One region of the Micromonospora salmantinae genome, then DNA from elsewhere that is predicted to be linked to it. Evidence: riboswitches for the same ligand, from Rfam matches in the RefSeq annotation. Region 1 holds a riboswitch; each other region holds the start of a gene.
The links. Region 1 has a riboswitch for cobalamin ahead of PSH03_RS14535 (CbtB domain-containing protein). Riboswitches for the same ligand answer to the same signal wherever they lie in the genome.
Positions count from the first base shown of each region.

Region 2: it holds a riboswitch for cobalamin, as region 1 does, so the genes downstream of both, PSH03_RS19245 (acyl-CoA thioesterase) here and PSH03_RS14535 (CbtB domain-containing protein) in region 1, are expected to answer to the same signal.
Region 3: it holds a riboswitch for cobalamin, as region 1 does, so the genes downstream of both, cobN (cobaltochelatase subunit CobN) here and PSH03_RS14535 (CbtB domain-containing protein) in region 1, are expected to answer to the same signal.

Region 1 is NZ_JAKKFG010000015.1:60,414-63,684, forward strand. Features, by position in the region: gene PSH03_RS14530 (amidohydrolase family protein) at 290-1,168, opposite strand; cobalamin riboswitch at 1,434-1,590, shown strand; gene PSH03_RS14535 (CbtB domain-containing protein) at 1,625-1,828, shown strand; gene PSH03_RS14540 (CbtA family protein) at 1,819-2,589, shown strand; gene PSH03_RS14545 (histidine phosphatase family protein) at 2,586-3,182, shown strand.
Region 2 is NZ_JAKKFG010000023.1:194,000-197,270, reverse strand. Features, by position in the region: gene PSH03_RS19250 (zinc-dependent alcohol dehydrogenase family protein) at 1-910, opposite strand, end outside; gene PSH03_RS19245 (acyl-CoA thioesterase) at 1,019-1,495, opposite strand; cobalamin riboswitch at 1,576-1,788, opposite strand; gene PSH03_RS19240 (copper resistance CopC family protein) at 1,918-3,271, shown strand, end outside.
Region 3 is NZ_JAKKFG010000029.1:541-3,811, reverse strand. Features, by position in the region: gene cobN (cobaltochelatase subunit CobN) at 1-1,702, opposite strand, end outside; cobalamin riboswitch at 1,962-2,138, opposite strand; gene PSH03_RS21460 (MBL fold metallo-hydrolase) at 2,455-3,171, shown strand; gene PSH03_RS21455 (hypothetical protein) at 3,179-3,271, opposite strand, start outside.

The sequences.
Region 1 (3,271 bases):
GCGTCCGACGGGGACCCGCCGACGAGCCGAACGCCTGTGAGCGACCGACCCCGCTCGGACGGCGGTGCGGCTAGGTGCCCGCACACTCGTCGGAGATAGGTCGGATGTTTCCCGCGATCAGGCGTTACCTTGCCACGCATTCACGTATGTTGCCAAGGTCTTGCGAGCATGTTTTGCCATCGTTACCTGCGCCACCGAAGGCATACGTCTGACCAAATCGACATCGACTGCCGCCGCTAGCATGTTATCGATAACATGCTATGTCCCCAGGCCGAAAGGCGCTGCCGCCTCAGAACGGGGCCAGCCGGTAGACCCGGCCGGCGGTCCGGCGCCAGATCGCGGCCCGCTCGTCGTCGGACAGCGGGTCCAGCAGGTCACCGAGGACGGTGACCCAGCGGGTGTACGACGTGGCGAGCAGGCACACCGGCCAGTCCGAGCCGAACATCAGCCGGTCCGGCCCGAACACGTCGAGGGCGTGCTCCACCGCGGGCCGCAGGTCGGCCGTCGTCCAGGACCCGCCGTCCACCTCGGTCACCAGGCCGGAGAGTTTCGCCGTCGTGTTGGGCTCGGCCGCGAGTGCCCGCAGGTCGCGCTGCCAGTCACCGAAATCGGCGCGCCCGAGCGGGGGCTTGCCGAGGTGGTCCAGGACGAACCGCACCTGGGGCAGGTCGCGGACGAGCCGGGCGGCCGCCGGCAGCTGACGATGGCGCACCAGGAGGTCGAAGGCGAGGCCGGCGGCACCGACCGCGGCGATGCCGTGCCGCACGTCGGGGCGGTCGAGATAGGTCGGGTCGGGTTCGGACTGGACCAGGTGGCGGATGCCGACCAGCCGTTCGCCGCCACGGGCCCTGCGTAGTCGGGCGAGGCGGCGGTCGACATCGGCGGCGGTGAGGTCGACCCAGCCGACGACCCCGCCGACGAGCGGGTCGTCGGCCGCGATGCCGAGCAGTTCGGGCGTCTCCGACCGAACGGCGACGGACTGGACGACAACGGTCTGGGTGACCCCGGCGGCCCGGGTCGCCGGAGCGAGCTCGAGCGGCGTGAAGTCGTCGTCGATCGCGGCCATGGTGTGCGGATCGATCCAGGGCTGTGGGTGCCGCGCCCGGACCCAGAGGTGATGGTGCGCGTCGACGATGCCCGGTCGTCGCGCTACCTCACCGGTCGTCACCGGACCCACCCTGGCGCGTTCTCGTCCACCGCACACCCCGCCCAGCCGCTGATCGAGCCCTCCGGGTCAACCCGGAGCCACAGAGTCGATCTGCCAGGTTGACCATGTTAGCGGTAACAGTCTGTTGTCGAGTCCCGGAACGCGCGCCATGACCGGCCTCCGGCAGTGTCGCCTTTTGGTCTGACGAATCCACTGGCGCCTGCGGCTGGTCCGCCTCGTTGACGTACCGGTATCCGGACGCGTTCGGGGCGCGGGGTCCGGGTTGACCGCCTGAGGCGGCACCGATACCGTCGACCGCACTATCTGCGGCGACGCGAGGGAAGCCGGTGTGAATCCGGCGCGGTCGCGCCACTGTGAGCGGTTCCCCAACCACAACTGGGGGCCGCGAGCCAGGACGCTCGGTCGTCCGCAGCCTTGCGATGGGGACGCGTCATCCCTGGGGAGGTTCGTGTATTCATGTCTAGCTCCGCTTCCAGCCAGCCGGTGGTGCACCCCGCCGGCAGTGCCCGTCTGCTGTGGACGGCTCTGGCGACCGTTGCCGTGCTCACGCTGCTGGCGTACCTCGTCGCCTTCGACCAGGGGGCGGTGTCGCGCAGTGGGATGTACCTGCACGAGCTGATGCACGACGGCAGGCACCTGCTGGGTGTCCCGTGCCACTGAACACCACCACCACTCCCCCGTTCGTCGCCGTCCTCGTTCGCGGGCTGCTGGCCGGCCTGCTCGCCGGCCTGCTCGCCGGGGCGTTCGCGTACGTCGCAGGCGAACCGCACGTCGAGGCGGCCATCGCCATCGAGGAGGCGGCGACGCACGCCGAGCCCGCCACTGGTGCGCACGATCACGAGGACGCCCTGGTCAGCCGGACGGGTCAGCGCGGCGGTCTGTTCCTGGCCACCGGCCTGTTCGGTGCCGCGATGGGTGGCCTCCTGGCCACGGCGTACGTCCTGCTGTCCCGGCGGCGGCGCGGCGACGACGACGGGCGGTCGGGTCTGCTGCTGGCCGGCGCCGCGCTGCTCGGCGCGGTGATCGTGCCGTTCCTCAAGTACCCGGCGAACCCACCGGCGGTCGGCGACCCGGCCACCATCAACCAACGGACCGTCACCTACCTGTTGATGGTGGTGCTCGGGCTGGTGGCCGTGTGGGCCGGCTCGCTGGGCTACCGGTCAGTCGGCGCCCAGGCGCCGACGTGGCTGCGCGCCGCCGCAGCCGTGGGCGGGTTCCTGCTGGTCACGGGTGTGTCGTACGTGGTGATGCCGTCCTTCCAGGAGGTTCCGGCGGACTTCCCGGCGACCCTGCTGTGGAGTTTCCGACTGGCCTCGCTCGGCACCCAGGTCGTGCTCTGGACCGGCATCGGCCTGCTGTTCGCGGCCCTGATGCACCGCGAGCAGCGTCGCCGGGCCGGCACCGCACTGCCGAGCACGTGACCGGCACCAGCCTTCAGCTGGTCGCCCACGGTCACACCGCCGCGCTGCGCCGGGCCCGCTTCGGCGGCGCCGACGACGGCCTGGACGAGGGTGGCCTGCGTGCCGCACTCGCCCAGGCCCGCGCGGGTGCGGACCGGCGCGGGCCCCTCGGCGTCAACGCCACCTGCCTGTCCAGCCCCGCGCTGGCCGCCCGACAGACCGCCGACGCCTTCGGCCTGCTGCCGACGATCGAGACCGCGTTGGCCGACTGTGACTACGGGGACTGGGCCGGACGGACGCTTGAGGAGATCGCTGGATCGCAGCCGCAGGCGCTGCACGACTGGTTGTCCGCACCGGGCTCCGCGCCGCACGGCGGTGAGTCCGTCACGGCCGTGCGGGATCGGGTCGGCAGCTGGCTGGACGAGCAGCACCGAGCCGGTGGACGCGTCATAGCGGTCACCCACCCACTGGTGATCCGGGTCGCGGTGGTGCACGCCCTCGGTCTTCCGACGGCGACGTACCGGCAGGTGGACGTGGAGCCCCTGGCCGTCGTTCGGCTCACCAGTCAGGGCACGCGCTGGCAGCTCCGACTGGGCGCGCCGCGAGCAGGTTGAGGTCGCACCGAACAGCGCCAGCCGTGTCGAGCCAGCTTTCGCGTGGACGGCGTACCTGCGCGCCAAACGCGCGGCGTGGGGCGGGCCGT
Region 2 (3,271 bases), on a different contig from region 1:
TGAACCTGCGCTCGTCCAGTCGGGGGCGCAGCGCGCCGGCATCGGCCAGCGCCGCGATCTCGCGCAGGATGTCGCCGTGGTGTTCCCGGCCCCGCCCGGTGAGCATCGGCAGCAGGGTGAACACGCCGGAGTAGGTCGCACCCCGGAACGACAGCGGGGCGAGCGAGTGTGAGCCCCAGCCCAGTGCGCTGACGACGTGCCCGTGGTAGGTGCGTACCGCCGCGAACGAGGCGTCGAGCGTCGCGCCGCCGACGTTGTCGACGACGATGTCGAATCCCTCGCCGCCGGTGTACCTCTCGACGTACTCCTCGACCTTGCTCGCTGTGTAGTCGATCGGCACGGCACCCAGACTCTCGATCACCCGCAGGCTCGCCGGCCCGCCCGTGGCGTACGCCTCGGCGCCTCGCGCCTGGGCAAGTTGCACACCCACGTACCCGACACCTCCGGCGCCTCCGTGCACCAGGACCTTCTGCCCGGCGCGGACTCCGGCCCGGTCGACCAGCCCCTCCCAGGAGGTGACCGCCGCCAGGGGCAACGCGGCGGCCTCCCGCATCGAGAGGCTCCTCGGCTTGTGGGCCAGCAGTCGAGCGTCCACGGCGGCGTACTCGGCCAGCGAGCCCTGTAGGTCGCCGACGCCCCCGCACAGCCCATACACCTCGTCTCCCGGCTCGAAGCCGGCCACGTCCGCGCCGACCGCCGCGACGACGCCGGCAAGGTCCAGGCCGAGCACCGCGGGCAGCTCGACACGCGCGTGCGCGGCCTTTCCTGCCTGGATCTTCGTGTCGAGCGGGTTGACCCCGCTGGCGACGATCCGCACCAGCACCTGCCCGCGCTCGGGGGCGGGTTGATCGATCTCCTCGACCGTCAGCGGAGCGTCGAACTCCCGCAACAACGCGGCGCGCATAACCATCCATACTCTCCGTGATCGAGGCTTCACGTGGACGCTATCCGACCGGGTCGGCGGCGGGGCGGGTTCCTCGGACCGCGCCGGCGCCGCGACGGGCGGACCGAGTGTGGGTCAGTCGTCTTCGGCACCATCGAGTAGCGCGCGTCGCAACGCCAGTCGGTGCTTCCGGCGGATCTCCGCCTCCCGGTACCGTCGGCGGTCCCCGTCGGTCTCCGGTAGCAGCGGCGGCACGGTACGAGGCTGGCCGTCGTCGTCGATGGCGACCATGACCAGGTGGGCGGTTGCCACGTCGGTGGGAGGCACCGCCCGGTCCCACCGGTCGGCGGTCACCTTGACGGCCACCTCCATCGCGCTGCGGCCGGCCCAGGTGATCCGGGCGTCGACGTGCACGACGTCGCCGACCCGCACCGCGCGGAGGAACGCCGTCTCGTCGATGGCGGCGGTCACCGCCGGCCCGTCGGAGTGTCGGGCGGCGACCACACCGGCGACGGAGTCGATGAGGTTGAGGATCCGGCCGCCGTGCACCGTACCCATCAGGTTGGTGTGGTGCTGGTCGGGAAACCACACCGCCGGGTCGCGGACACACACTGGCGAGGACCTGGCCGTGCACCACACGCACGGCCCGTCACCCGCTCAGCCCACCCGCGAGGCCGACGGCAGCGCACACGGTTGTGTACGCGGCGCCGGCAGGTCTTCGGACTCGCGGGCCTGACCGGTCGCGCCGGTCCCCTACTGGCCGTCGCTTCCCAGGCCGTTGGCCCAGTGCTGATGACGGCGGTCGTTCCCACTCACCGCTGCGGGGCAGCCCCGGATTTCCACCGGTTCCCTCTTACGACGCCCAGCCGGTCACGACGGGGCGAACCAGCGCCGTCGGCAGCATAGCTGGCCAGGGGATCTGTCCACGAGGGCGTCCTGCCGCGGCGGCGGACGGCCTCATCGTCAACTTTTGTCGTCCGAGGAAGAAGATCGCCACCTATTGAAAAAAGTCTCGCGAGGGTGAGGATATCCAGATGCGTCGTCTCCCCCAGACTTGCGGGCGGGTGGTCTCGGGCCTCCTCGCGTTCCTCCTCGCCTCGGCTGTCGCCCTCCTCGCGTCCGCCCAGCCCGCCGCGGCGCACGGGACCCTCGCCACGTCCACACCGGCGAGCGGCGCCACCGTGCGCGAGCCGTTGACGGAGGTGCGGCTGTACTTCACCGAGAAGGCCGCCGCCAACGCGTTCTTCACTATCACCGCCCCGGGCGGCGCCCGTGTCGACAACGGCTGGTCGCAGGGGGAGCCGAAGCCGCTGGAAAAGCCGGTGCGGGAGTACTTCCTGGTCAACGGGCAGTTCGAGCCACGGGAGTACACGACGGGGTTCCCCGCGGTGGTGTCCGTCGCCCACCTGCCCGCAAAGGGCCAGTACTCGGTGAGCTACCTGTCGGTCGCCTCGGACGGCGACACCGTGCGGGGCACCCTGACCTTCCGCTACGACGGGCGGGTGACGGCAGCGCCGAAGGGGTGGAGCCCGCCATCGACCCAACCGGACCCGGCGCTGGTGGCCGCCACCGAGCAGCACAACACGTCCGGGCAGGCCTCGGCGGTGCCGACCACCGCGGACGATCCGTCGACCCCGCCGGCTGCGGCGGCCCCGTCGACCGGGTCGACCGAGGAGAGCGGTCCCGGGGCACCGGCCTGGGCCGGCTGGGCGGCGGCGGTCGCGGCGGTCGGGGCGGTGGCCGGGTTCGTCGTCTGGCGTCGCCGATCCGCCGGCACACCCACCGGCCGGGGCCGTACCTCGGCGGCGACCTCCGGTCGACGCGGCGGTGGCGCCCGTGCCACGAACAGGGCCGGCACTGGCAAGACCGTCGGCGGCAAGGCTGCCGGGGACAAGACCGTCGGCGGCAAGGCTGCCGGGGACAAGACCGTCGGGGGCAAGGTCGGCGCTGGCAAGGTCGGCGGGGGCAGGGCCGGCGCGGCGACCGGCGTCGTCGCGCGTACCGCGAGCGACAGGCAGCGGCCCGCCACCGTGCCGGCGGCGCGCAAGGGCGACACGGTCGTCACGGCCCGCACGGGCGTCACCGTCGAGCCGACGCCTACCGATCAGGTGACCGAGGCCCTCGCCAACACGGACGGCGAGCCGACGGTCGACCCCGGGCCACGGCCCGACACGGACCTCGCCGCCGCGACGCCTGGGTCCCGGCTGAGCAACACCCACCTGGCGCTGTTCGTCGGCGGGCTGGTGGTGGCCCTGTTGGCCGGGTTCGGGCTGGCCCGTATCGGCACCGCCGACGAGAGTCCGGCGACCGGCAACGCACGACCGTCGGCCGGTGGAGCGTCCGACTCGGGGCAGGTGGGCTCCGCGACCGACGGGCACCAACACCCGG
Region 3 (3,271 bases), on a different contig from region 1:
CGACGACAACGGCGTGCGCCCGCCGCTTGGCCTGGGTGCCCTCGCCGGGGTCGTTGACGATGAACGGGTACACCAGCGGCAGGTCGCCCAGGACCGCGTCGGGCGCGCAGTCCGCGGCCAGGCCGAGGCCCTTGCCGGGCAGCCACTCCAGGGTGCCGTGCTTGCCCAGGTGCACCACGGCGTCCGCGCCGAAGCCGCCGTCCGCGGCGGGCGCTGTCAACCAGCGGTACGCGGCCAGGTAGTGGTGGCTGGGCGGCAGGTCCGGGTCGTGGTAGATGGCGATCGGGTTCTCCCCGAAGCCGCGGGGCGGCTGGATCAGCAGCACCACGTTGCCGAAGCGCAGCCCGGCGAGCACGATGTCGCCGCCCTCGGTGTACAGCTCGCCCGGCGGCTCACCCCAGTGCTCCCGCATCCGCTCGCGCAGCTCGGCCGGGACCTGGTCGAACCAACGTCGGTACGTCGGCCCGGGTATCCGGGCCTCGGCGGCGGCCAACTGCTCCGGGGTGAGCCACTCCACGTCGTGACCACCGGCGGCGATCAGCGAGTGGATCAGCGCGTCGCCGTCGTCGGGCGGTGGCGCGTCACCCAGGTCGTAGCCGGCCCCGGCCAGCGCGGCGAACAGCCGGACCGCCGAGGCCGGGGTGTCCAACCCGACGGCGTTACCGACCCGCGAGTGCTTGGTGGGGTAGGAGCTGAGCACCACGGCGACCCGCTTGTCGGCGTGCGGCACGTACCGCAGCCGGGCGTGGCGCACCGCGATCCCGGCGACCCGGGCGGCCCGCTCAGGATCGGCGGCGTAGACCGAGAGCCCGTCGGCGTCGATCTGCTTGAACGAGAACGGCACCGACACGATCCGGCCGTCGAACTCGGGGATGGCCACCTGCATGGCGGCGTCCAGCGGGGACAGGCCGGCGTCGCTGTCGGCCCACTGCGCGCGGGTGCTGGTGAGGCAGAGCGCCTGGATGACCGGCACGTCCAGGGCGGCCAGGGCCCCGACGTCCCAGGCGTCCTCGTCGCCGCCACCGGAGGCGTCCGCGGCGACCGCACCGCCGGCCGCCAGCACCGTGACCAGCAGCGCGTCACAGCGGGCGAAGAGCCCGAGTGGGCCGGCGCCCGCGGTCAGCCCGCGCAGCGAGCCGCAGAAGATCGGCAGCGGGTTGCCGCCGGCTTTGTGGACCGCGTCCGCGAGCACGTCGACGAAGTCGGTGTTGCCGGCGAGGGCGTGCGCCCGGTAGAAGACGATCCCCACAGTGGGCCGATTCGGGTCGGCGGGGTGTTCGCCGTGCACGCCGTACGCCGGGGTGGGCGTGGGTGCGGCGAACCCCTCGCCGGTGAGCAGCACCGTGTCGGAGAGGAACCGGGCCAGCTGCCCCAGGTTGTCCGGGCCGCCCTCCACCAGGTACGCCAGCGACTGGGTGACGACCCCGGACGGCACTGTGGAGGTGGCCATCAGCTCCGCGTCGGGCAGCGCCTCACCGCCGAGCACTACCGTCGGCACGCCGGTGGCGAGCACCGCGGCGAGACCGTCCGGCCACGCCTGCCGACCGCCGAGCAGGCGTACGGCGACGAGGGCGACCCCGTCGAGCAGGGCGGGCACCTCCTCGGCGGTGACTCGGGCGGGGTTGGCCAACCGGTAGTCGGCACCGCTGGCGCGGGCGGCCAGCAGGTCGGTGTCGGCGGTGGACAGCAGCAGGATGCGCACGGCAGGCTCCGGAAAGTGACGCCCTGGGCCCTCACGGGGGGCGACCGGGGCGATGCGGGTGGGTACGGCGTCAGCCGGTACGACGGCCCGAGCGAACGGCGCCCCGACGCATGCGTCGGGGCCGGTCAGCGCCGGGCGATCAGCTCAGCGGTGCCGGTGGCCGGTGTCCTTGGAATGCACTGCCTGCAGCGCGATACGACGATAATCGTCGATGAATGAGACGCCGTGCGTCATCGGGTCCTCCTCGGGTGTCCACGCCCTGGGGTACGTCCCGACGGCCGAAGTATCCTGGCTTCCGGATCGACGCTCTCCCCCGGCCTTCCAACCGCAGACACACGGCCGTGACTCACGAGGGGGGATCGCTCCCCGGTGACAGTGGCGGGACCGCGTCGGATTCGCACCGACTTCCTTCACTGCCGTCAGGCCGCGAATGCTGCCACACCGCCGCGCCGCCGGTCAACGCCGGTCCGGCCCCGCCAGACGGGCGGCACTTATCGAGCTTCAACGATTGGTGCGGGCGCGGCTCCGCGCGACGCAATGCCCCAGATCAATGCCTGACGTCCTTTGCTCTGCTTACCTATGCGCACCGGGCACGGAGGGTCACCGGTGCAGATAGGCAAGCAGAGCAAAGGATGGCCGGACGAGCTCTGACCTGCGCCGACCCTCCGGCAGGGCGGTGCCGGCCGACACCCTCACGTAGGATCGGCGAACGCCACACCAGTGTCCGCGATCAATCTCGGAGGTCGATCACCATGATCGCCCCGCAGTTCCACCACCTTGCGGGCCGGGTCTGGCTCTGTCCGGGCGATCCCGACCCGGAGGCGGTCCAGGCCGGCGTCGCCGTCGTCGTCGACGAACGCGGCAGTGTGATGATCGACGCCGGGCAGAGCCCCGCGCACGCCCGCGCGATCCAGGCCGCGCTGGTCGCCGCCGGGCTTCCGGAGCCGCGCTGGCTGGTCTACACCCATCATCACTGGGACCACGTGTGGGGCGCCTGCGCCTGGCCCGGGGTGGAGATCGTCGGGCACGAGACAGCGGTGTCGCTGCTGCGCGCCGAGGCCGCCCGGCCGTGGAGCCACCGCTACCTGCAAGAGCAGGTACGTGCCGATCCCCGCCTGCGCCCGAGCTTTCAAGCCCGCGCACGCGCGATGGCGTCCTGGGAAGACTTCGCCATCCTGCCGCCAACTCGGACTTTCGCCGACGTGGACGAGCTGCCGGTCGGGGTTCGGCTACGCCACGTCGGCGGCGGGCACGCACCGGATTCGGCAGTGGTGCTGGTGCCCGACTCGGGGGTGATGCTGCTGGGCGACTGCTTCTACCCGCCGCCGGCGCACCTGCGCCGGCCGGAGGACGGCCTCGACGTCGACCTGGTCCGGCGACTGCTCGACAGCACCTACCACTGGTACGTCTCGAGCCACGCCGAGCCGATGACGCGTGAGCAGGTCGGCTCAACCCTCGATGCTGCCTGACCCAGCCTCAGCGGGCGTGGCGTTCCGGGTGGGCCCGGCTCCAGGTCCGCATCCGTTCCGGGTAGCCGGTGCGCGCCGCCTCGTACAGCGGCACCGCGTG